4 regions of the Sinomonas atrocyanea genome follow, and region 1 is predicted to be linked to each of the others. Evidence: riboswitches for the same ligand, from Rfam matches in the RefSeq annotation. Region 1 holds a riboswitch; each other region holds the start of a gene.
What was found. A riboswitch is a leader RNA that binds a small molecule or an ion and turns the genes downstream of it on or off. The one in region 1 is predicted to bind S-adenosylmethionine.
Positions count from the first base shown of each region.

Region 2: linked by a shared signal. The riboswitch ahead of SA2016_RS16865 (DUF1737 domain-containing protein) and the one ahead of SA2016_RS20045 (MFS transporter) in region 1 are both predicted to bind S-adenosylmethionine.
Region 3: linked by a shared signal. The riboswitch ahead of sfnG (dimethylsulfone monooxygenase SfnG) and the one ahead of SA2016_RS20045 (MFS transporter) in region 1 are both predicted to bind S-adenosylmethionine.
Region 4: linked by a shared signal. The riboswitch ahead of SA2016_RS12810 (aminotransferase class V-fold PLP-dependent enzyme) and the one ahead of SA2016_RS20045 (MFS transporter) in region 1 are both predicted to bind S-adenosylmethionine.

Region 1 covers NZ_CP014518.1:4,366,328-4,371,213, forward strand. The annotation lists gene SA2016_RS20040 (LLM class flavin-dependent oxidoreductase) at 1-342, opposite strand, end outside; gene SA2016_RS20045 (MFS transporter) at 410-1,753, opposite strand; SAM riboswitch class IV at 1,792-1,908, opposite strand; gene SA2016_RS20050 (response regulator) at 2,133-2,849, opposite strand; gene SA2016_RS20055 (sensor histidine kinase) at 2,846-4,081, opposite strand; gene SA2016_RS20060 (hypothetical protein) at 4,089-4,886, opposite strand, start outside.
Region 2 covers NZ_CP014518.1:3,667,347-3,672,232, reverse strand. The annotation lists gene arfB (alternative ribosome rescue aminoacyl-tRNA hydrolase ArfB) at 1-175, opposite strand, end outside; gene SA2016_RS21550 (hypothetical protein) at 234-407, opposite strand; partial or broken gene SA2016_RS16875 (O-succinylhomoserine sulfhydrylase) at 737-1,944, opposite strand; gene SA2016_RS16870 (rhodanese-like domain-containing protein) at 1,953-2,366, opposite strand; gene SA2016_RS16865 (DUF1737 domain-containing protein) at 2,363-2,683, opposite strand; SAM riboswitch class IV at 2,693-2,802, opposite strand; gene SA2016_RS16860 (amino acid permease) at 2,920-4,434, opposite strand; gene SA2016_RS16855 (glutaminase) at 4,497-4,886, opposite strand, start outside.
Region 3 covers NZ_CP014518.1:501,187-506,072, reverse strand. The annotation lists gene SA2016_RS02435 (ArsR/SmtB family transcription factor) at 1-577, shown strand, start outside; gene SA2016_RS02430 (acyl-CoA dehydrogenase family protein) at 730-1,956, opposite strand; SAM riboswitch class I at 2,085-2,193, shown strand; gene sfnG (dimethylsulfone monooxygenase SfnG) at 2,250-3,473, shown strand; gene SA2016_RS02420 (O-acetylhomoserine aminocarboxypropyltransferase/cysteine synthase family protein) at 3,473-4,852, shown strand; gene SA2016_RS02415 (CoA-binding protein) at 4,849-4,886, shown strand, end outside.
Region 4 covers NZ_CP014518.1:2,779,323-2,784,208, forward strand. The annotation lists gene aroA (3-phosphoshikimate 1-carboxyvinyltransferase) at 1-343, shown strand, start outside; gene rsgA (ribosome small subunit-dependent GTPase A) at 345-1,442, shown strand; gene hisN (histidinol-phosphatase) at 1,507-2,328, shown strand; SAM riboswitch class IV at 2,436-2,550, shown strand; gene SA2016_RS12810 (aminotransferase class V-fold PLP-dependent enzyme) at 2,580-3,980, shown strand; gene SA2016_RS12815 (class I SAM-dependent methyltransferase) at 4,053-4,817, shown strand.

The DNA of each region.
Region 1 (4,886 bases):
GAGGTAGGGGTGGTCGTAGGTGACGGAGGCGGTGACGCCGAAGCCGAGCCGCTCGGTGGCCGCCGCGAGGGCGGACACGATCAGCAGCGGGTCGAGGGCCGGGTACTGGACCCCGCCGCGGACGGCCGCGTCGGCGCTGCCGCCGTAGACGTCGTACTGGCCGAGCACGTCCGCGAAGAAGATCCCGTGGAAGCCGCCGTCCTCGAGGGCCTTGGCGAGCCCGGTCCAGTAGCCCAGCTCCGCGAAGCGGTGGGCCTGCGAGTCGGGGTGTCGCCACAGGCCCGGCGACTGGTGCACCGGCACGAGCATCTCGAACGCGTTCAGCAGCAGGGGCTTGGTCACGGGGTTCCTTCCGGATTCGGGTTCCGTGGGCGGGGACTTGGGGGGGCGGACGACGGCGGGCGGCGCCTCAGGCGCCCGCTCCGCCCTCCGCGGTGGCCGGCTGGGCGGCGCGGAGGCCGACCGGGTCCTTGGCGGCGAGGGCCGCCGCCGTGGTGAGGACGCCGAGCACGGCGAACCAGCCGCACACGAGCCACGGCGCCCCGCCCCCGGCCTGGAGCAGGGCCGCGGCGACGAGCGGGGTGACCGCCGCGGAGAGCACGGTGCCGACCTGGTAGCCGAACGAGACTCCCGAATAGCGCAGCTCGGTGGGGAACTGCTCGGCGAACCACGCGGCCTGGGGGCCGTAGATCGCGTCATGGAGGATGTTCATCCCGACGAGGAGCACGAGCGGGAGGAAGGCCAGGCTGCCATGGTCGAGGAACCAGAAGAACGGCCAGATGAGCACCACGACGCCCACGGACGCCCCGACGGCGATGCGCCGGCGTCCGATCCGGTCGGAGAGCCAACCCCAGAACGGGCCCGAGAGCAGCCCGATGGCGGAGACGATGAGGATCGCGGCCAGGCCCGAGGTGGTGTCGTGGCGGCGGTCCTTGAGGTACCCGAGGATGTACACGGTCATGAGCGTGTAGATGGCGGGCTGGACGAGCCGCATACCGATGGTCACGAGGATTCCGCGCGGGTGCTCGCGCAGCACGCGCGCCACGGGCCGGGCCACGGTGCGCGCGGCATCCTTGACCGCCGTGAACTCCTCTGCGTCGGTCACGCCCAGGCGGATCCACAGGCCGATCAGGACGAGGACGCCGGAGAGGAGGAACGGCAGCCGCCACCCGAACGACTGGAACTGCTCAGGGGTGAGGAACCCCTGCGTGAGCGCGTACGCGCCGGTGGCCAGGAGCATGCCGGCCGCCGAGCCCACCTGCGTGAACGAGCCGAAGAGTCCGCGCCGGCCGGCCGGGGCGTGCTCGACGGAGAGCAGCGCGGAGCCGCCCCACTCGGCGCCGGCGGAGAGGCCCTGGATGAGCCGGAGTCCCACGAGTCCCACCACGGCGAGGATGCCGATGGAGGCATAGTTCGGCAGGACGCCGATGAGGGTGGAGGCGATGCCCATGGTCAGCAGGGAGGCCACGAGCAGGGCCTTGCGGCCGATCCGGTCCCCGAGGTGGCCGGAGATGACGCCGCCGAGGGGCCGCGCGATGAACCCGACCGCGTAGGTGGCGAACGAGGCCAGGACGCCCACGAGCGGGCTCGCGTCGGGGAAGAACTGCTTGTTGAACACGAGGGCCGAGGCCGTGCCGTAGAGGTAGAAGTCGTACCACTCGATGGTGGTGCCGACGAACGCCGAGGCGAGGATGCGGCGCTTGGCGCGCAGGGCGGTGCCGAGTCCCGGCTCGGTTCTCAGGAGGGTGGCCATACAGGTCCTCTTCGGGTCGCGGCGCGAGGCTCGCTCAGGCGCCATACTTACGGCGCCGGGGGCCCGCGCGCCGTCGAATCCTCACCTGGGGCACCCCACTACAGCCGGAGGGTTGCCGTCCGGCAAGCCAGGGCTTGATGCCGGAACTCTTGATTCTTCGCCCAGTCTGCCGGTGGGCGCCCCGCCTGACGAAACGCACCCGTCACGGAGGTTCACACTCGCCCCACCCCGCCTTCTGAAGGTCACCTCCTGAAGGTCACCTCCTGAAGGTCAGCTCCTGAAGGTCAGCTCCTGCGGGAGCGACCCGCTGGACCTGACTTCCAGGACGTGACTTCCAGAAGGTGACCTTCAGGAGGTGACTTCCAGACGGAGGGGGGACTCAGTAGTCGGGGTTGCTCGGGATGATGAGCCCCGTCTCGTACCCGTACACGACCGCCTGCACCCGGTCGCGCAGGTGCAGCTTGGTCAGGATCCGGCGCACGTGGCTCTTCACGGTGGCCTCGGAGAGGAAGAACCGGTGCGCGATCTCCGCGTTGCTCAGGCCCTCGCAGATGGCCCGCAGGACCTCGAGTTCGCGCGGCGTCAGCTCCTTGAGCAGGGGGTCCGGGGCGGCGCCGCCGTTGCTCCGGGCGGGCGCGCCGCCGCTGCGGACGTAGGTCTCGAGGAGCCGCTGGGTCACGCGGGGGCTCACGACGGCGTCCCCGCTGGCCACGAGCCGCACGGCCTGGACGAGTTCGGCGGGCGCCACGTCCTTGAGCAGGAACGCCGAGGCGCCGGCCTGGAGGCCGGAGAACGCGTACTCGTCGAGATCGAAGGTGGTCAGGATGATGACGCGGGCAGGGCTGTGGGCGGCGGCGATGCGCCGTGTGGCCTCGATGCCGTCCATGACCGGCATCCGCACGTCCATGAGCACCACGTCGGGGCGCAGCGACTCGGTGAGCTTCACGGCCTCGGCGCCGTTGCCGGCCTCGCCGACCACCTCGATCCCGTCCTCGGACTCGAGGACGAGCCGGAAGCCCATCCGCAGCAGCGGCTGGTCGTCGACGAGCAGGAGCCTCAAGGGCCCCTCGCCGTGGTGGTGCTCCGTCTCGCTCATGCGTCCCCCTCCGCCCAGTGCTGCTCGTCCACCAGCAGCTCGGTCTCCACGACCCATCCTCCCCCGGCCCGCGGGCCCGCGCGGAGGGTGCCGCCGTAGAGGGCGGCCCGCTCCCGCATCCCGGCGATGCCGGCTCCCGTCCCGAGGCGAGGCCGCGCGCCGTCGGCCGCCGCGCCGTCGTTCTCGATCCGGACCCGCACGGTGCTGCCCTCGCGTGCCACCTCGACCTCGACGCGGGAGACCCCGCGCCCGTAGCGGAGCGCGTTGGTCAGGGACTCCTGGACGATCCGGTAGACGGCGAGCTGGAAGGCGGGGTCCGCGGGCGGGGCGGCCCCGGTGAGTGTGAGGACGGCGGGGAGCCCCGCGGTCCGGAACCCGGCCACGAGCGACTGCAAGCTCTCGGTGCCGGGGGCGGGTGCGAGGCTTGCCTCCGATGCCGGCTCGCGGAGCACCCCGAGGACGCGGCGCATGTCCGCCAGGGCGGTGCGCCCGGTACGGGACAGCTCGCCGAGGACCTCCTGGGCCCTGTCCGGGTCCTTCGCGGCGATCTTCGCGGCGCCGTCGCTGAGGGCGACCATGACCGTGAGCGAGTGCGCGACGACGTCGTGCATCTCCCGGGCGATCCGGTTGCGCTCCTGGACGGAGGCCAGCTCGGCCCTGCGCATGGCCCAGGCCCGGATCTCGGCCTGGTGCTCGCGGGTGCCGCGGACCCAGGCTCCGAGCCCGGCGGCGAGGACGTCCATGAGCAACACGGAGACCGCGGCGACCAGGCCCACGTAGCGGGCGTTCTCCGGGACGGCGGGGCCGCGGGGGGTGTAGACGAACGCGTAGTAGACGGAGGCGGGGACCGAGGCGAGCACGGATGCGCCGAAGGCGACGAGCGCCGGGGCTGAGACGGCCACGGCGTAGAGCGCGAAGAAGACCGCCGCGCTCATGACCGAGCTGTTCGGGGACTGGTAGAGCAGGGCGGCGTCGATCGCCACGGTCACCACCAGCACGGCCCACGGGGACCGGCGCCGCCCCAGCAGGGCCGCCTGCTGGACGGCCAGCAGGGCCAACCGCCACCAATTGCCGTGCAGGGCGTACTCGGCGAAGAGCGGCCCCGCGAGGAACGCGGCCGCGGCGACGACGATCCAGTCCATCGCCACGGGACGGTCGGCCAGGTACGCGCGGACGCGGCCCCGCCGTGGCGGGACCGCGAGGGCGAGCGCCTGCGCGCCGGGAGCGTGCACGGTCCTCCTACACGTCCCGCTGCTTGAGCGTGGTGAAGGCGGCGAAGAGGAGCACCACCACATAGGCGGCGATGACCAGCGTGCCCTGCCAGGGCTCGAGGAGGGAGGAGTCCAGGGGCTGGCTGGACCCTGCCTCGAGCATGGACTGGAACGCGTTGGTGGGGAGGTACTTGCGTGCCTCCTTGAAGAAGTCGTTCGGAATGAGCTGGAAGATGATCGGGAGCACGAACAGCACGGCCACCAGCGTGACGATCGCCCCGGCGGAGTTGCGCAGGAGTGCGCCGAGCGAGAGCCCCATGAGGGCCACCGCGGACACGTAGGCCGCGCTGAGGAGCATGATCCGCTGGACGTCCCAGCTCGCCATGTCGAGGCTCAGGCTGTAGTTGCCGAGGATCGGCTGGGCCACGAGGCCGCCGAGGTAGGCGCCCGCGTAGGTCACCGCGAACCCGACCACGACGGCGTAGACCGCCTTCGCGGCGAGCACGGGCCAGCGCCTGGGGACCGCGGCGAACGTCGCCCGCGACATGCCGGAGGTGAACTCCGCGCTGATCAGGAGCACGGCGAGCGAGCCGACGATGAGCTGCGAGAAGGTCACGCCTGCATCCGGAAGGTGCGGGAGCAGGGCGGTGACGTTGATGGCCTCGCGCGGATTGGTCACGGTGCCGCTGTGCTGGGCCTGGGAGACCTGGCCGAAGCCCCACGCCTGGAGCGCCGCGAAGCCCATCATGAGCGCGACGGCGCAGACCAGGAGGATCCGGGTCGACAGGAGCGAGAGGAGCTTGATCCGCTCGGAGGCCAGGACCCG
Region 2 (4,886 bases), 700 kb from region 1:
TGCTCGCGCCGGGGTCGAAGAGGAGCTCCACCCGGCTGTCGGTCGTGTTGACGCCCTGGCCGCCCGGACCGCTCGAGCGGCTGAACCGCTCCACGAGTTCGGAGGCCGGGATGGTGACCCCGTGCCGCGCGCCGGGCTGCGGCGGTACTCGGAGGTCTCGGCCGGGCGTGTCCATGGGCCCATTGTCCGGCACGGGCGGAGTGGGCCGGCTCCGCTGGGCTGCGTGGCTCCGCTCAGCCGCCGTGGCGCAGGAGGCGCTTGAGCAGCGGCCGGTAGAGCAGCGGGGCGACGGCGCCGGCCGCCCAGCTCCCGACCCGCCCGAGGCGGGCCAGCCCCAGGTCCTGCGACCAGCGAACGGTCGAGCCGCCGTCGTGCGCGGAGACGGTGAGGTCCACCGCGCCCAGCACGAGCGGGCCCCCTTGACGATCCGGGCCCGGCCGGGCGCCGAGTCGGTGGGCGGGGTGATCGACTCGATGGTCATGGTGTCGTCGAAGCCGACAGGGCCCACGGCGGTGCGCCCGGTGAAGAGGTGCCCGGCATGGAGCTCGTCGGCCGTGGCCAGTCCCCGGGTGATGCGCGTGAACGGGATGAACCGGTCATGCCCGCGCAGGTCGAGCACCCGTGTCCACGCCTGGCGGGGCGGGAGCGGTGTGGTGATGACGATGTCGAAGTGCCGCATGGTCACAGTGTCCCCGGTGCGGCCGTCGCCGCGCTTCCCTCGGCCACGTGGCTCCCCTCAGCCGCCGTGGGTGAGCGCCCGCTCGAGGTCCCCGATCAGGTCCCCGACGTCCTCGAGTCCCACCGAGAGCCGCAGCACGCCGTCGCCGAGCCCGATCGCCGCGCGCCCCTCGGGGCCCATGGCCCGGTGGGTCGTCGTGGCGGGGTGGGTGATGAGGGACTTCGAGTCGCCGAGGTTGTTGGAGATGTCGATGACCTGAAGCCCGTTGAGCAGGCGGAAGGCCGCCTCCTTGCCCTGGCCCTCGGGGCATCCAGCTCGAAGGTGATGACGGTTCCGCCGGCGCTCATCTGCTTCTTCGCGAGCTCGTACTGCGGGTGCGAGGCGAGATGCGGGTACTTGACCCAGCGGACCTCGGGCCGCGCCTCGAGCCATTCGGCGATCGCGAGGGCACTCGCCGAGGAGTGCCGCACGCGCAGCCCCATCGTCTCCAGGCCCTTGGAGAGCACCCAGGCGTTGAAGGCCGAGAGCGCCGGGCCCGTGTGGCGCATGAGGTTCTTCACCGGCCCGTCGATGAACTCCTTCGTGCCGAGCACGGCGCCGCCGAGCACGCGGCCCTGGCCGTCGATGTGCTTGGTGCCGGAGTACACGATGACGTCGGCACCGAAGTCCAGGCTGCGCTGGAGCAGGGGGGTGGCGAAGACGTTGTCGACGACGACCTTCGCGCCCGCGGCATGCGCAAGGTCCGCGACGGCCTGGATGTCCACGAGCTCCTGCATCGGGTTCGATGGGGACTCGAAGAACACGGCGGTGGTGGGCCGGGAGAGCGCCTCGCGCCACTGGTCCAGGTCGGGGCCGTCCACGAACACCGTCTCAACGCCCCAGCGGGGCAGGATCTCGTTGAGGATCACGAAGCACGAGCCGAACAGGCTGCGCGCCGCGACGACCCGGTCCCCGGCTCCCAGCAGGGCCGCCAGCGCGGTGAACACCGCGGACATGCCGGATGCGGTCGCGAAGCAGGCCTCGGTCCCCTCGAGCAGCCGGAGCCGCTCCTGGAAGGTGGCGACGGAGGGGTTGCCGTAGCGCGAGTAGACGAAGCGCTCTTCCTCGCCGGTGAACGCCCGCTCGGCGGCCTCGGCGGAGGAGTAGACGAATCCGGAGGTGAGGAAGAGCGCCTCGGACGTCTCCTGGAAGTCGGTGCGCAGGAGTCCGCCCCGCACCGCCTGCGTGTCCTCGCTCCAGCTGGCGGCGTTGATGTCAAAGCTCACGTAAGTCTTCAGTCCTGTCCAAGATTGGTCGGCAGTCCGCGGTTCTTCCACCCGTTGACCGTCCGCTGGCCGTCCGGCCCGGGCACGCCCTCGAAGCCCTCGAGGACGCTGTACGCGGTGAAGCCGAGGTTTGTGGCCACGGCGGCCGCGGCCGCGGAGCGGTGGCCGGAGCGGCAGAGGAACAGCAGGGGGGTCGTCCTGTCGTCGGGCCCCTGGAGTTCGAGCTCCATCACGAAGTCCGGATTGGGGATGCCGCCCTCGAACACCCAGGGGATGAAGAGCGGATCGTTCTCGGTGCCCTTGGTATCGGGAATGCCCACGTGCGCCCACTCCTCCTCGGTGCGCACGTCCACGAGCACGGCCTCGCCGCTCGCGAGCTTGGACCAGGCCTCCTCCGGGGTGAGGTCGCCCGCGTAGCTCACGCGTGGCCCTCGCCCTCGTACTCGAGGGAGTCGACGGCGGAGGCCACCGCGGCGTCCGCCCTGGCCACCGTGTGGGGGAGGACCACGGCCTGGGCCACGATGACGTCGGTGCCGTTGAAGGTGGCGGCCGGGCTGCCGTGGAGCACGTACCCGTCGGCGAGGGCCTGCGAGATGCGGGCGCAGAATTCGCGGGTGTCCGGGCCGGTCAGGAGCCGGTAGGCCAGCTTCTCCTCGGCGGGGCTGCCCGGGGCCGCCGGGTCGTTGAGCGGGGTGGTCGCGGCTGCCGCCGCGGTCTGCTCGGTTGCTGTGTCGGGCATGACGGGGCTCCTTCGGGCTTGCGTATCGAAGACGAATGCCGAGTACTCACCTGAGGCACCCCGCCGCTTGGAGGGTTGCCGGCCAGCTAAGTCAGGGCTTGGCACTGGCGCTCATTACTCTTCGATTGAACGTAGCACGGGGCACTGGGGCCGACCATGGGGCTGCGGTAACGATTGGCAATATGCGGATGGGGCGCGGCCCGGCCGGACCCCCGGCGGCCGGGCCGCGGGGTGGGTCAGTCGTGTCGGGTGCGGTTGGCGACGACGGGGGCTGCGCCGGTGTAGCCGTCGCGGGCGGCGGCGATCTCGTGGATGCGTTCGCGGGAGGCGTACCAGCCGATGACCATGAGGATGCAGGCGACGGCGGTGGCCAGGAGGGTCCAGGGGGAGTCGATGAGGACCATGATGAAGACGGCGACGAGGAAGGCCAGGGTGATGTAGCCGGTGTAGGGGGCGCCGGGCATGCGGAAGGCGGGGCGGGTGGTCCAGCCCTTCTTGGCCCAGCGGTGCAGCTGGATCTGGCAGATGACGATGGTGGCCCAGGTGGAGATGATGCCGACGGAGGCGACGTTGAGGACGATCTCGAAGGCGTCGGCGGGGACGAGGTAGTTCAGCGGCACGCCCAGGAGGGAGACGACGGCGGTGATGGCGATGCCGCCGTAGGGGACGCCGGCCTTGTTCATGCGCAGGGCGAACGTGGGGGCGGAGCCGGCGGCGGCCATGGAGCGCAGGATGCGTCCGGTGGAGTAGAGGCCGGCGTTGAGGGAGGACAGGGCGGCGGTGAGGACGACGAGGTTCATGATCACGTCCACGCCGCCGACGCCGATGGAGCCGAAGAAGGTCACGAAGGGGCTGACGCCCTTCTGGTAGGCGGTGTAGGGCAGCAGGAGGGAGAGGAGGATGACGGAGCCGACGTAGAAGACGGCGATGCGGGCCACGACGGAGTTGATGGCGCGGGGCATGATCTTCTCGGGGTTCTCGGTCTCGCCGGCGGCGGTGCCGACGAGCTCGACGGAGGCGTAGGCGAAGACGACGCCCTGCATGAGCATGATCATGGGGGCCAGGCCCATGGGGAAGAGGCCGCCGTGGTCGGAGATGAGGGTCAGGCCGGTGGTGGCGCCGGTGGGGGTGCCGAAGAGGACGAAGTAGATGCCCAGGGCGAGGAAGGCCAGCAGGGCGGCGACCTTGATCAGGGCGAACCAGAATTCCATCTCGCCGAAGACCTTCACGGAGACCAGGTTCAGGGCCAGGACGAGCACGAGGGCGATCAGGGCCCAGGCCCACTGGGGCACGGCGGCGATCCAGGGGACGTACTTGCCGAAGAAGTGCATGTAGAGGGCGGCGGCGGTGGTGTCCACGATGGTGGTCATGGCCCAGTTGATCCAGTAGAACCAGCCGGAGATGTAGGCGGCCTTCTCGCCGAAGAACTCCCGGGCGTAGGAGACGAAGGAGCCGGAGGAGGGCCGGTGGAGGACGAGCTCGCCGAGGGCGCGGAGGATGAGGAAGACGAACGCGCCGCAGATCGCGTAGGCGAACACGAGCGAGGGCCCGGCCGCGGCCAGGCGCCCGCCGGCGCCCAGGAACAGGCCGGTGCCGATCGCGCCGCCGATCGCGATCATCTGGATCTGCCGGGCCTTCAGGCCCTTGTGGTAGCCGGCGTCCTCGGCATGGATCACATGGTCGGCCGCATGGGCATGACCGTGGTCCTCACGATGATCGGCGACTTCCGTGGTGGGCTCGGTTTCGGGCATGGCGGATCCTTTCGCAGGGGGCGGAGAGGGAAGGGTGAGGGGGAGGGGGAGAGCGCTCGGGCTCAGAAGATGGACCAGCCGGTGCGCTCTGCCAGTTCCGCGAGCGCTGAGGCGCCCGCGAGGGAGTTGCCGTGGGCATCGAGGCGCGGACTCCACACGCAGATGGAGCAGATGCCGGGCACGACGGTGAGGATGCCGCCGCCCACGCCGCTCTTGCTCGGCAGCCCGACGCGGTAGGCGAACTCGCCGGCCGCGTCGTACATCCCGCACGTGAGCATGACGGCGCCGATCCGCTTGGCGGCCGAGGCGGAGACCACCCGCCCGGAGGGGCCCACCCCGTTGTTCGCCAGGAAGAGGCCCGCGCGGGCGACGTCGGCGCAGGACATCTCGATCGAGCACTGGCGGACATAGTGGCGGACGACCTCCGCGGGGGGATTGCGCAGATTGCCGAG
Region 3 (4,886 bases), 550 kb from region 1:
GGCGCTGCGCTGGTACTGGACCACGGCCCTCGAGCCCTACTGGCCCAGGCTGCGCTCGGTGCTGCTCGCGGACATCGACTCGCGCCTGGACGACCTGGCGCGGTACGGCATCCAGGAGGTGTTCAAGACCCTGCACCCGAGCGTGCGCCCCACCGACACCGGCCTGGAGATCACGCGCGGGTGCGAGGCGACGGAGCGGCCCAAGCCGGGCAGCGGCCTGATCCTCGTGCCGAACGCCTTCGTGTGGCCCAACACGCTCGTGCTCAACATTGCCCCGTTCGTGCCCACCATCACGTACGCGCCCCGCGGCGTCGGGCGGCTGTGGGAGGCGACGCGGGAGACGCGCGAGTCGCCGGTCTCACGCCTGCTCGGGCGGACGCGCGCGCAGATCCTCGCGCAGCTGGACGTGCCGATGACGACGACGCAGCTCGCCTGCGCGCTCGACCTCGCCGCCGGGACGGTCAACGCGCACCTCAAGGTGCTCGCGGAGTCGGGGCTCACCGAGCCGGTGCGCGCCGGGCGCGAGGTGTTCTACCAGCGCGGGCGGGTGGGCGAGGAGCTCCTGGCCCGGGCGTGAGCCCTCGAAACGGCGTAGGTGACTCTTCAAGCTGGCGTAGGTGACTCCTCGAAACGGCGTAGGTGACTCCTCAACGAGGGATACGCGCCGTTGAGGAGTCAGGTCCGCACCGTCGAGGGGTCATCTACGCGCCGTTGAGGAGTCAGCTGCGCCTAGCGGGCCGACCCCGCCGGAGCCGTTGCCTCGCCGATGCTGTGCAGGGCCACGGGCGAGGTCCCGTTGACGAACCAGTCCCCCAGCCCGCGCGCCTTGAACGCCGCCGGGTTGTGCGTCGCGACGGTCCGGGCATTGCGCCAGTGCCGGTCGAGCGCCTTGCCCCGGGACACGGCGGAGGCGCCGGCCGTGTCGAAGAGCTGCTGCGCGGCGTCGATCACGAGCGGCGGCACGGCCACCTGGGCGAGGTCGACGGCGACAGCTCCCCGCACGTAGCGGTCCTCGGCCGGGGCGTCGGGGCCGAGGGCGAGGGCGGCGTCGAGCTCGCGGGCCGCGGCGAGCACGGAGGACTCCGCGGCGAACGACTTGGCCGCGAGCTGCCCCACCAGGTTCAGGATGAGCGGGTCCTCGCGGAACAGCTGCCCGGACCCGGTCGAGAAGGTCCGCGTCCGCTTCGCCACGAGCGCCGAGGCGTCGCGCACCACGGCCTTCCCGATCCCGGCGAGGACCGTCAGGAGCATGAGCTGGAGGAAGGCCGGCTCATGCGTGGTGGACTCGGTGCGGGGCACGGCGTCCTCATCCGGGATCGGGACATCGCGGAACACGGCCGTCCCGGTGCCGGTCATCTGCTGGCCGAAGCCGTCCCAGTCGTCGCGAATCTCGACGCCGGGATGCCCGGTCGGCGCGATCGCGTACAGCCGCGCGGCCGATTCCTCCGGGGACGCCATGACGGCCACGTAGTCGGCGAAGATCGTGCCGGTCGTGTAGTACTTCTCGCCGGTGAGGAGCCACCCGTTGGCCGCGGGGGCGAGGCGCGTCTGGACGGTACCGAGGGCGTTGCCGGACTTCTCGGTCGCGGCGTTGCCGAAGAGGGCGCCGTCCGCGACCCGGCCGAACCACCGGGCCCGGAAGGCCTCGTCCTGCAGCGAGATGGTCTCCACGAACGCGAAGTGGGAGCGCAGCAGGTGTCCCACCGAGGAGTCCGCCGCGGAGAGGTCGATGAGCAGCCGGACGAGCGTCTCGATGGAGGCGCCGAAGCCGCCGTACTCGGCTGGCACCCGCACGCGGCCGAACCCGGCGTCCTTGAGCCAGCCGACCTGCTCGAACGGCAGGGCCCTGGCCAGCTCCCGGTCGAGCGCGCCGCCCTCGATCCGCGCGAAGACCGGGGCGAAGCGCTCGGCGAGCTCCGCGTACGAGGCGGAACCGCCCGCCGTCGTGCGTCCCATCAGTGCATTCCCCTCTCCGGCGGGCCGACCGGCGGGCACGCCACCGAACAGTATTCGGCGCGGCACCGGCTCCCGCGAGTGTGACGAAATAATTTGCATCGTTACGCGGTCTTTCGACAGAATCGGACTGACCATCCCGAGCGGCTGAGAGATCTGGATCTGTGACGCCGCAGCAACCCTGGCCCCGGCGGGACCGCCGTCCGGAGCCAAAGGTGCTACTGCCAGAAGCGATGGTGAGTGCTATGGAGCCTCGGCCCGAGCCCCACGTCGCGCCCGCACGTAAGGAGCGCACTATGTCCTTGTCTGGGATCGACCTCGAGACCCCGCTGAAGTTCGCCTACTGGGTGCCCAACGTCTCGGGTGGCCTCGTCGTCTCGACCATCGAGCAGCGGACCAACTGGGAGTTCGAGTACAACAGGAAGCTCGCCCGCATCGCGGAGGACTCGGGCTTCGAGTACGCCCTGACGCAGACCCGCTACGCCGCGAGCTACGGCGCGGACAAGCAGCACGAGGCCACCTCGTTCAGTCTCGCGCTGCTCATGGCCACCGAGCGGCTCAAGGTCATCTCGGCCGTGCACCCGGGCATGTGGCACCCGGGGGTGCTCGCAAAGTTCATCATCACCGCGGACCACCTCTCCGGCGGACGCGCGGCCGTGAACGTGGTCTCGGGCTGGCTCAAGGACGAGTTCGTGAACTTCGGCCTGGAGTGGCTCGAGCACGATGAGCGCTACGTCCGCACCGAGGAGTTCATCAACGCCCTCCGAGGCCTGTGGACGCAGAAGGAGTACTCGCAGTCGGGCAAGTACTACACGATCTCCGACTTCACGCTGAACCCGGCGCCGCTGGACGTCCCGGGCCGCCCGCACCCGGAGATCTTCTTCGGCGGCAACTCGACGGCCGCGCAGGCCGCTGCAGGCCGCACCGCGGACTGGTACTTCTCCAACGGCCGCGACATCGAGGGCTTCAAGGAGAACATCGCCGGGGTCCTGGCCGCCGCCCAGGACGGCCGCACCGCCCCCGCCGCGCCGCGCTTCGGCCTCAACGGCTTTGTGATCGCCCGCGACACGGAGAAGGAGGCCCAGGACACGCTCCGCGAGATCATCGCCAAGGCCCACCGGCCCGCCGTCGAGGGCTTCGCCGCCGCCGTCAAGGAGGCCGGCCAGTCCACCAAGGACGGCAAGGGCATGTGGGAGGACTCCACGTTCGAGGACCTCGTCCAGTACAACGACGGCTTCCGCACCAAGCTCATCGGCACCCCCGAGCAGATCGCCGAGCGGATCGTCGAGTACAAGAAGATCGGCGTGAACCTGTTCCTCACCGGCTACCTGCACTTCCAGGAGGAGCTCGAGGCGTTCGGCCGCGACGTCCTCCCGATCGTGCGCGAGCTCGAGGCGGACCTCGCCCGCAAGAACGGCACCGAGCTGCGCACTGACCTGCTGCCGGTCACGAGGCACGACGGCGCCGCCCGCCACCGCGCGGACCTCACCGGGGCGGACCTCGCCGGGGCGAACGCCTGATGGCGGAGCGCCAGTTCGGCTTCCGCACCCGCGCCCTGCACGCCGGCGGCACGCCCGACGCCGAGCACGGCGCCCGGGCGGTCCCGATCTACCAGTCGACCTCGTTCGTGTTCAAGGACTCGGACGACGCCGCCAACCTGTTCGCGCTGCAGAAGTACGGCAACATCTACTCCCGCATCGGCAACCCGACCGTCGCCGCCTTCGAGGAGCGCATCGCCTCGCTCGAGGGCGGCATCGGAGCGGTCGCGACGTCCTCCGGCATGGCCGCGGAGTTCATCACGTTCGCCGCGCTCACCCAGGCCGGGGACCACATCGTCGCCTCCTCCAAGCTCTACGGCGGCACGATCACCCAGCTCGACGTGACGCTGCGCCGGTTCGGGGTCGAGACCACGTTCGTGGACTCGACCGATCCGGCCGCGTTCAAGGCGGCCCTGCGCGAGAACACCAAGGCCGTGTACACCGAGGTGGTGGCCAACCCCTCCGGCGACATCGCCGACCTGGCCGGCCTCGCCGCCGTCGCCCATGAGCACGGAGTCCCGCTCGTGGTCGACTCGACGCTGACCCCGCCGTACATCTTGCGGCCCATCGAGCACGGCGCGGACATCGTGATCCACTCGGCCACGAAGTTCCTCGGCGGCCACGGGACCACGCTCGGCGGCGTGGTCGTGGAGTCCGGCACCTTCGACTGGGGCAACGGCAGATTCCCGACCATGACGGAGCCGGTGCCCAGCTACGGCAACGTCTCATGGTGGGGCAACTTCGGCGAGTACGGATTCCTCACCAAGCTGCGCTCCGAGCAGCTGCGCGACATCGGGCCGTCCCTGTCCGCGCAGTCCGCGTTCCAGCTCCTCCAGGGCGTCGAGACGCTCCCGCAGCGCATGGACAACCACCTCGCGAACGCCCAGCGCGTCGCCGAGTGGCTCGAGGCCGATCCGCGCGTCACCTACGTGAACTACGCGGGCCTGCCCTCGCACCCGCAGCACGCGTACGCGAAGGAGCTCCTGCCCCTCGGCGTGGGCTCGGTGTTCAGCTTCGGCGTCAGGGGTGGCCGCGAGGCCGGTGCCCGGTTTATCGAGGCGCTCCAGCTCGCCTCGCACCTGGCGAACATCGGGGACGCGCGCACGCTCGTGCTGCACCCCGGCTCGACGACGCACCAGCAGCTCTCCGCGGAGCAGCTCGTCGCGGCCGGCGTGCCGGCGGACCTCATCCGCCTCTCGGTGGGGCTCGAGGACGTCGAGGACATCATCTGGGACCTCGACCAGGCATTGGCTGCAAGCCAGACAGAGCCGCAGGAGATCACCGGCCTCGAGGAGGAGTTCGCCGCGCCGACCTACAGCGGCGAGGCCTGCTCCGTGCCCGCGAAGGGAGCGAACAAGTGAGCGTCGTCGGAACGACAGAAGCCGAGCGCACCTG
Region 4 (4,886 bases), 1.6 Mb from region 1:
GCTGTGCGCGCTCGCCGACTCGCCCTCGCGGCTCACCGGCATCGCGCACCTCCGCGGGCACGAGACGGACCGGCTCGCGGCGCTCGTCGCCGAGATCACCCGGCTCGGAGGGGACGCCGAGGAGACCGACGACGGCCTCGTGATCCGGCCCGCCCCGCTGCACGGCGGCGTGGTCCGCTCCTACGCCGACCACCGCATGGCCACCGCCGGCGCCATCCTGGGGCTCGCCGTCCCCGGGGTCGAGGTCGAGGACATCGCCACGACGTCCAAGACCATGCCGGAGTTCCCCCAGATGTGGGCGCGCATGCTGGGCCAGCACGCGCAGGCGGGAGCCGGCTCCTAGCATGGGGCAGCGCGAGTGGGACGAGAGCGACGTCCGCGTCCGCCCGAACAAGCGTGGCAGCCGTCCGCGCACCAAGGACCGGCCGAGCCACGAGGACGCCGTCGTGGGCCGCATCGTCACGGTGGACCGCGGGCGCTACACGGCGGTCCTCGACGAGGACACGCCCCAGGAGCGGGTGGTGATCGCCGCACGGGCCCGGGAGCTGCGCCGCACGCCCGTGGTGCCCGGCGACTTCGTGGGCCTGGTGGGCGACGTCAGCGGCCGGCCCGACACCCTCGCACGGCTCGTCCGCATCGAGGAGCGCTCGACCGTCCTGCGGCGCAGCGCCGACGACACGGACCCGGACGAGCGGGTCGTCGTCGCGAACGCGGACCAGCTCGTGATCGTGGTCGCCGCTGCCAACCCCGAGCCCCGCACCGGCTTCATCGACCGGGCCCTCGTCGCGGCCTACGATGCCGGGATTGAGCCACTGCTGCTCGTGACGAAGGCGGACCTGAAGGATCCGGCCGCGCTCCTGGCCAACTACCGGCTCCTGCCCCTCACCGTCGTCGTGAGCCGCACCGCCGAGGAGCCCGCAGAGGGCGCCCAAACCGAAGACGGCGCCTCGGCCCGGCTCGACGACGAGGCCGTGGAGCGGCTCCGCGCCCAGCTCGAGGGCCACGTGACGGTACTGCTCGGCCACTCGGGCGTGGGCAAGTCCACCATGGTCAACGCGCTCACCGGCGCCGACCGCGCCACCGGCGGGGTCAACGCGGTGACCGGGCGCGGCCGGCACACCTCCTCCTCGGCGCTCGCGCTGCGCCTCGCCGACGCCCCGTCGGGCAGCTGGATCATCGACACTCCCGGGATCCGCTCGTTCGGGCTCGCCCACGTGGACCCCGACCGGATCCTGCACGCCTTCGCGGACCTCGAGCCGGGCATCGAGGCATGCGAACGCGGCTGCCGGCATGACGCCGCGGCAGTGGGCTGCGGCCTCGACGCGTGGGTCGCCGGCGGGCACGCGGGCGACGCCGGCCCGGCCCGCCTCGCGTCGCTGCGCCGCCTCCTCGGGGCCGGCCCGCGGGAGGAAGCGCAGGACGAGAAGGAACTCGGCGTCTAGGCTGTGCTCCCGTCTCGGCTGTGCCTCGCGGCCGGCGCGCGCCCCAGGGGATAGCGTGGGGTCCATGACCTCAGTGACCGAGACCTCGTACAACGACGACCTCCGCCTCGCCCACGTCCTGGCGGACTCGGTCGACGCCCAGACGATGGAGCGGTTCAAGGCCCTCGACCTGAAGGTGGAGACCAAGCCGGACCTGACCCCGGTCACCGACGCCGACCGCGCCGCCGAGGAGGCGATCCGCGGGCAGCTCTCCCGCTCCCGGCCCCGCGACGCGGTGGTGGGCGAGGAGTTCGGGACCACGGGCCACGGGTCCCGCCGCTGGATCATCGACCCGATCGACGGCACCAAGAACTTCGTCCGCGGCGTGCCCGTGTGGGCGTCCCTGATCGCCCTGGCCGACGGCGACGAGATCGTGGTCGGCGTGGTGAGCGCCCCGGCCCTCGGCCGGCGGTGGTGGGCGGCCAAGGGCACCGGCGCCTACACGGGGCGCTCCCTCGCCTCCGCCACGCGGCTGAAGGTCTCCGACGTCTCGAAGCTGCAGGACGCATCGCTGTCCTATTCCTCGCTCTCGGGCTGGAAGGAGCGCGGGAGCCTCGAGGACTTCCTCGGCCTCACCGACGAGGTCTGGCGGACCCGCGCCTACGGGGACTTCTGGTCCTACTGCCTCGTCGCCGAGGGCGCCGTGGACATCGCCACAGAGCCCGAGCTCGCCCTCTACGACATGGCCGCCCTCGTGCCCATCGTCACCGAGGCGGGGGGCCGCTTCACCTCCCTGGACGGGCAGGACGGCCCGTGGGGCGGCAATGCGCTCGCGACCAACGGGATCCTGCACTCCGAGGTGCTCGGCAAGCTGAACCCCGGCCGCGACGACCTCCTGCCGGACTGACGCGGGCCCCGGCAGCCGGCCCGCGCCCCGTCACCGTTCGTCACACTGACCCGCTGCGCGCCGCCCGGCGTGCGCGGCCCTCCCGCGTGCCCTAGGGTCTTTGCCAAGGTCACGAGTGCCAGCGCGAAACCCCGGTTTGCTGGCCGGCAACCCTCCCAGACGCGGCGGGGTGCCCCGGGTGACGACCGGGCCGGTCCGGAACGGATGCGGCAAGCGCGGACCCGAGGGTCCCTCGCCTGTGAGGAACGCCGATGAGCACTGTCCTGTCCCCCACCGCCGACGCTGCCGAGCTGAGCGCGCGGTACCCCGACGCGCTCGAGCCACTCGCCGCCGTCGTCGGCGCCGACCTCGCCGCGCCGCTCGTGACCGGCGGGAGCGTCCGGTACGCCAATCTCGACTACGCGGCCTCCGCCCCGGCGCTGGCCGAGGTCGCCGACCACCTCACCGAGGTGCTGCCCTTCTACGCGAGCGTGCACCGCGGCGCCGGCTACGCCTCGCAGATCAGCACGAGCGTCTACGAGAACGCGCGCGGAACCGTGCGCGCCTTCGCCGGGGCGAGGCCGGACGACGCGGTCGTGTTCACGCGCAACACCACCGACTCCCTCAACCTGCTCGCCGGCTGCGTCCCGCCCGGCCTCGACGTCCTCTACCTGGACATCGAGCACCACGCGAACCTCCTGCCCTGGCAGGGCCGCCCGCACCGCAGCGTCGTCGCCGCGGACACGGTCGCCGAGACGCTCGAGCGCCTCGGCGCAGAGCTCGCCCACGGCGGGGTGGGCCTCCTCGCCGTGACCGGGGCCTCCAACGTCACCGGGGAAGTCCTCCCCCTCGCCGAGCTCGCCGCCCTCGCCCACGCCCACGGGGCCAGGATCCTCGTCGACGCCGCCCAGCTGGCCCCGCACCGCCGGATCGACATGGCGGGGGACCCCGGAGCCGTCACGGGCATCGACTACCTCGCCTTCTCGGGCCACAAGCTCTACGCCCCCTTCGGCAGCGGCGTGCTCGTGGGCCGGCCGGACTGGCTCGACGCCGGCCGGCCGCACCTCGCCGGCGGCGGCGCCGTCAGCGAGGTCCGCCTCGAGTCCGTGGCCTGGGCCACCGGGCCGGCCCGGCACGAGGCCGGCTCCCCCAACGTCCTCGGCGCGGCGACGCTCGCCCGCGCCGCCGAGGTCCTCGGCGCCCTGGACCCCGTCGCGTGGACCCGCCACGAGGAGCAGCTGCGCGCCGCGCTCGTGGACGGCCTGGAGGCGATCGACGGCGTCGGCGTCCACCGCCTCTTCGCCGACGCGCCGTCGGCGATCGGCGTGGTGAACTTCTCGATTGCCGGCTACGACGCGGGCCTCGCGGCCGCCTACCTCTCCGCAGAGCACGGCATCGGCGTGCGGGACGGGCGATTCTGCGCCCATCCTGCCCTGACCCGGCTCGGGCTGCCGGCGGGCTCCCTGCGGGCCAGCTTCGGCGTCGGCTCCCGGCTCGAGGACGTCGAGCGGCTCGTGGCAGCGGTCGGGCAGCTCGTCGAGGCCGGGCTGGGCATCGACTACGCCGTCGACGCCGGGCGATGGGTCCCTGCCCGGGACACCCGGCCGTTCCCCGCCTGGGCGCCCAACACCCCGGGCACCGCGGGGGCGGCGCCGTGCAGCCTCGGCGAGTGAGCGGCGTCGTCCGCACGCCCTAGGGGCCGCGCCCGACGTAGAGTGGGGAGCCGGAATCCTCGAAAGGAACTGATGGGACGGGGCGGGCCGAAGTTCGACGACGCGCGGCGGCGCGAGCTCGCCGGGGCGTTCTCCGCCGGCGGCGAGCACTACGAACGGGTCCGCCCCGGCTACCCGAGGGAGGCGGCCGACTGGATCGTCCCGGACGGCGCGCGCACCGCGGTCGATCTCGGGGCCGGCACCGGCAAGTTCACCGAGCTGCTCGTGGCCCGCGGCCTCGCCGTGACCGCCGTGGACCCGTCCGCGGACATGCTGGCCCAGCTCGCCGCCAGGCTCCCCTCGGTCACGTGCGTCGCTGCCCCCGCCGAGCGGACCGGGCTGCCGGACGCCTCCACGGACGTGGTGGTCGCCGCCCAGGCCTGGCACTGGTTCGACCCGGCGGCCGCGACCCGCGAGGCGGCCCGCCTCCTCCGTCCGGGCGGCCGCGCCGGGCTCGTGTGGAACCAGCTCGACACGCGCATCCCCTGGGTCCACCGGCTCTCGCGCATCATGCACGCCGGCGACGTCCACAAGCCGGACTACCACCCGCCGTCGGGCCCGGAGCTGCACGGCTGGGAGCCGCTCGTGATCGCCTGGGAGGACCCGACCACCCCCGAGGGCATCGTGGAGCTGACGAAGTCCCGCAGCTACTACCTGCGGGCCTCCGAGAAGAACCGGCGCAGGGTCGAGGACAACCTCGCCTGGTACCTCTTCGAGCACCTCGGCCACTCCGCTGGCGAGCCCCTCGCCCTGCCCTACATCACCCAGGCGTGGCGCGCCACGGAGGCACCGCGCTGACGCCGGTGCGCAGCACCTTGCCGCACGCAAGCGCAGCCCGTAGTGTTTAGGTGTACCGAAAACTTATGT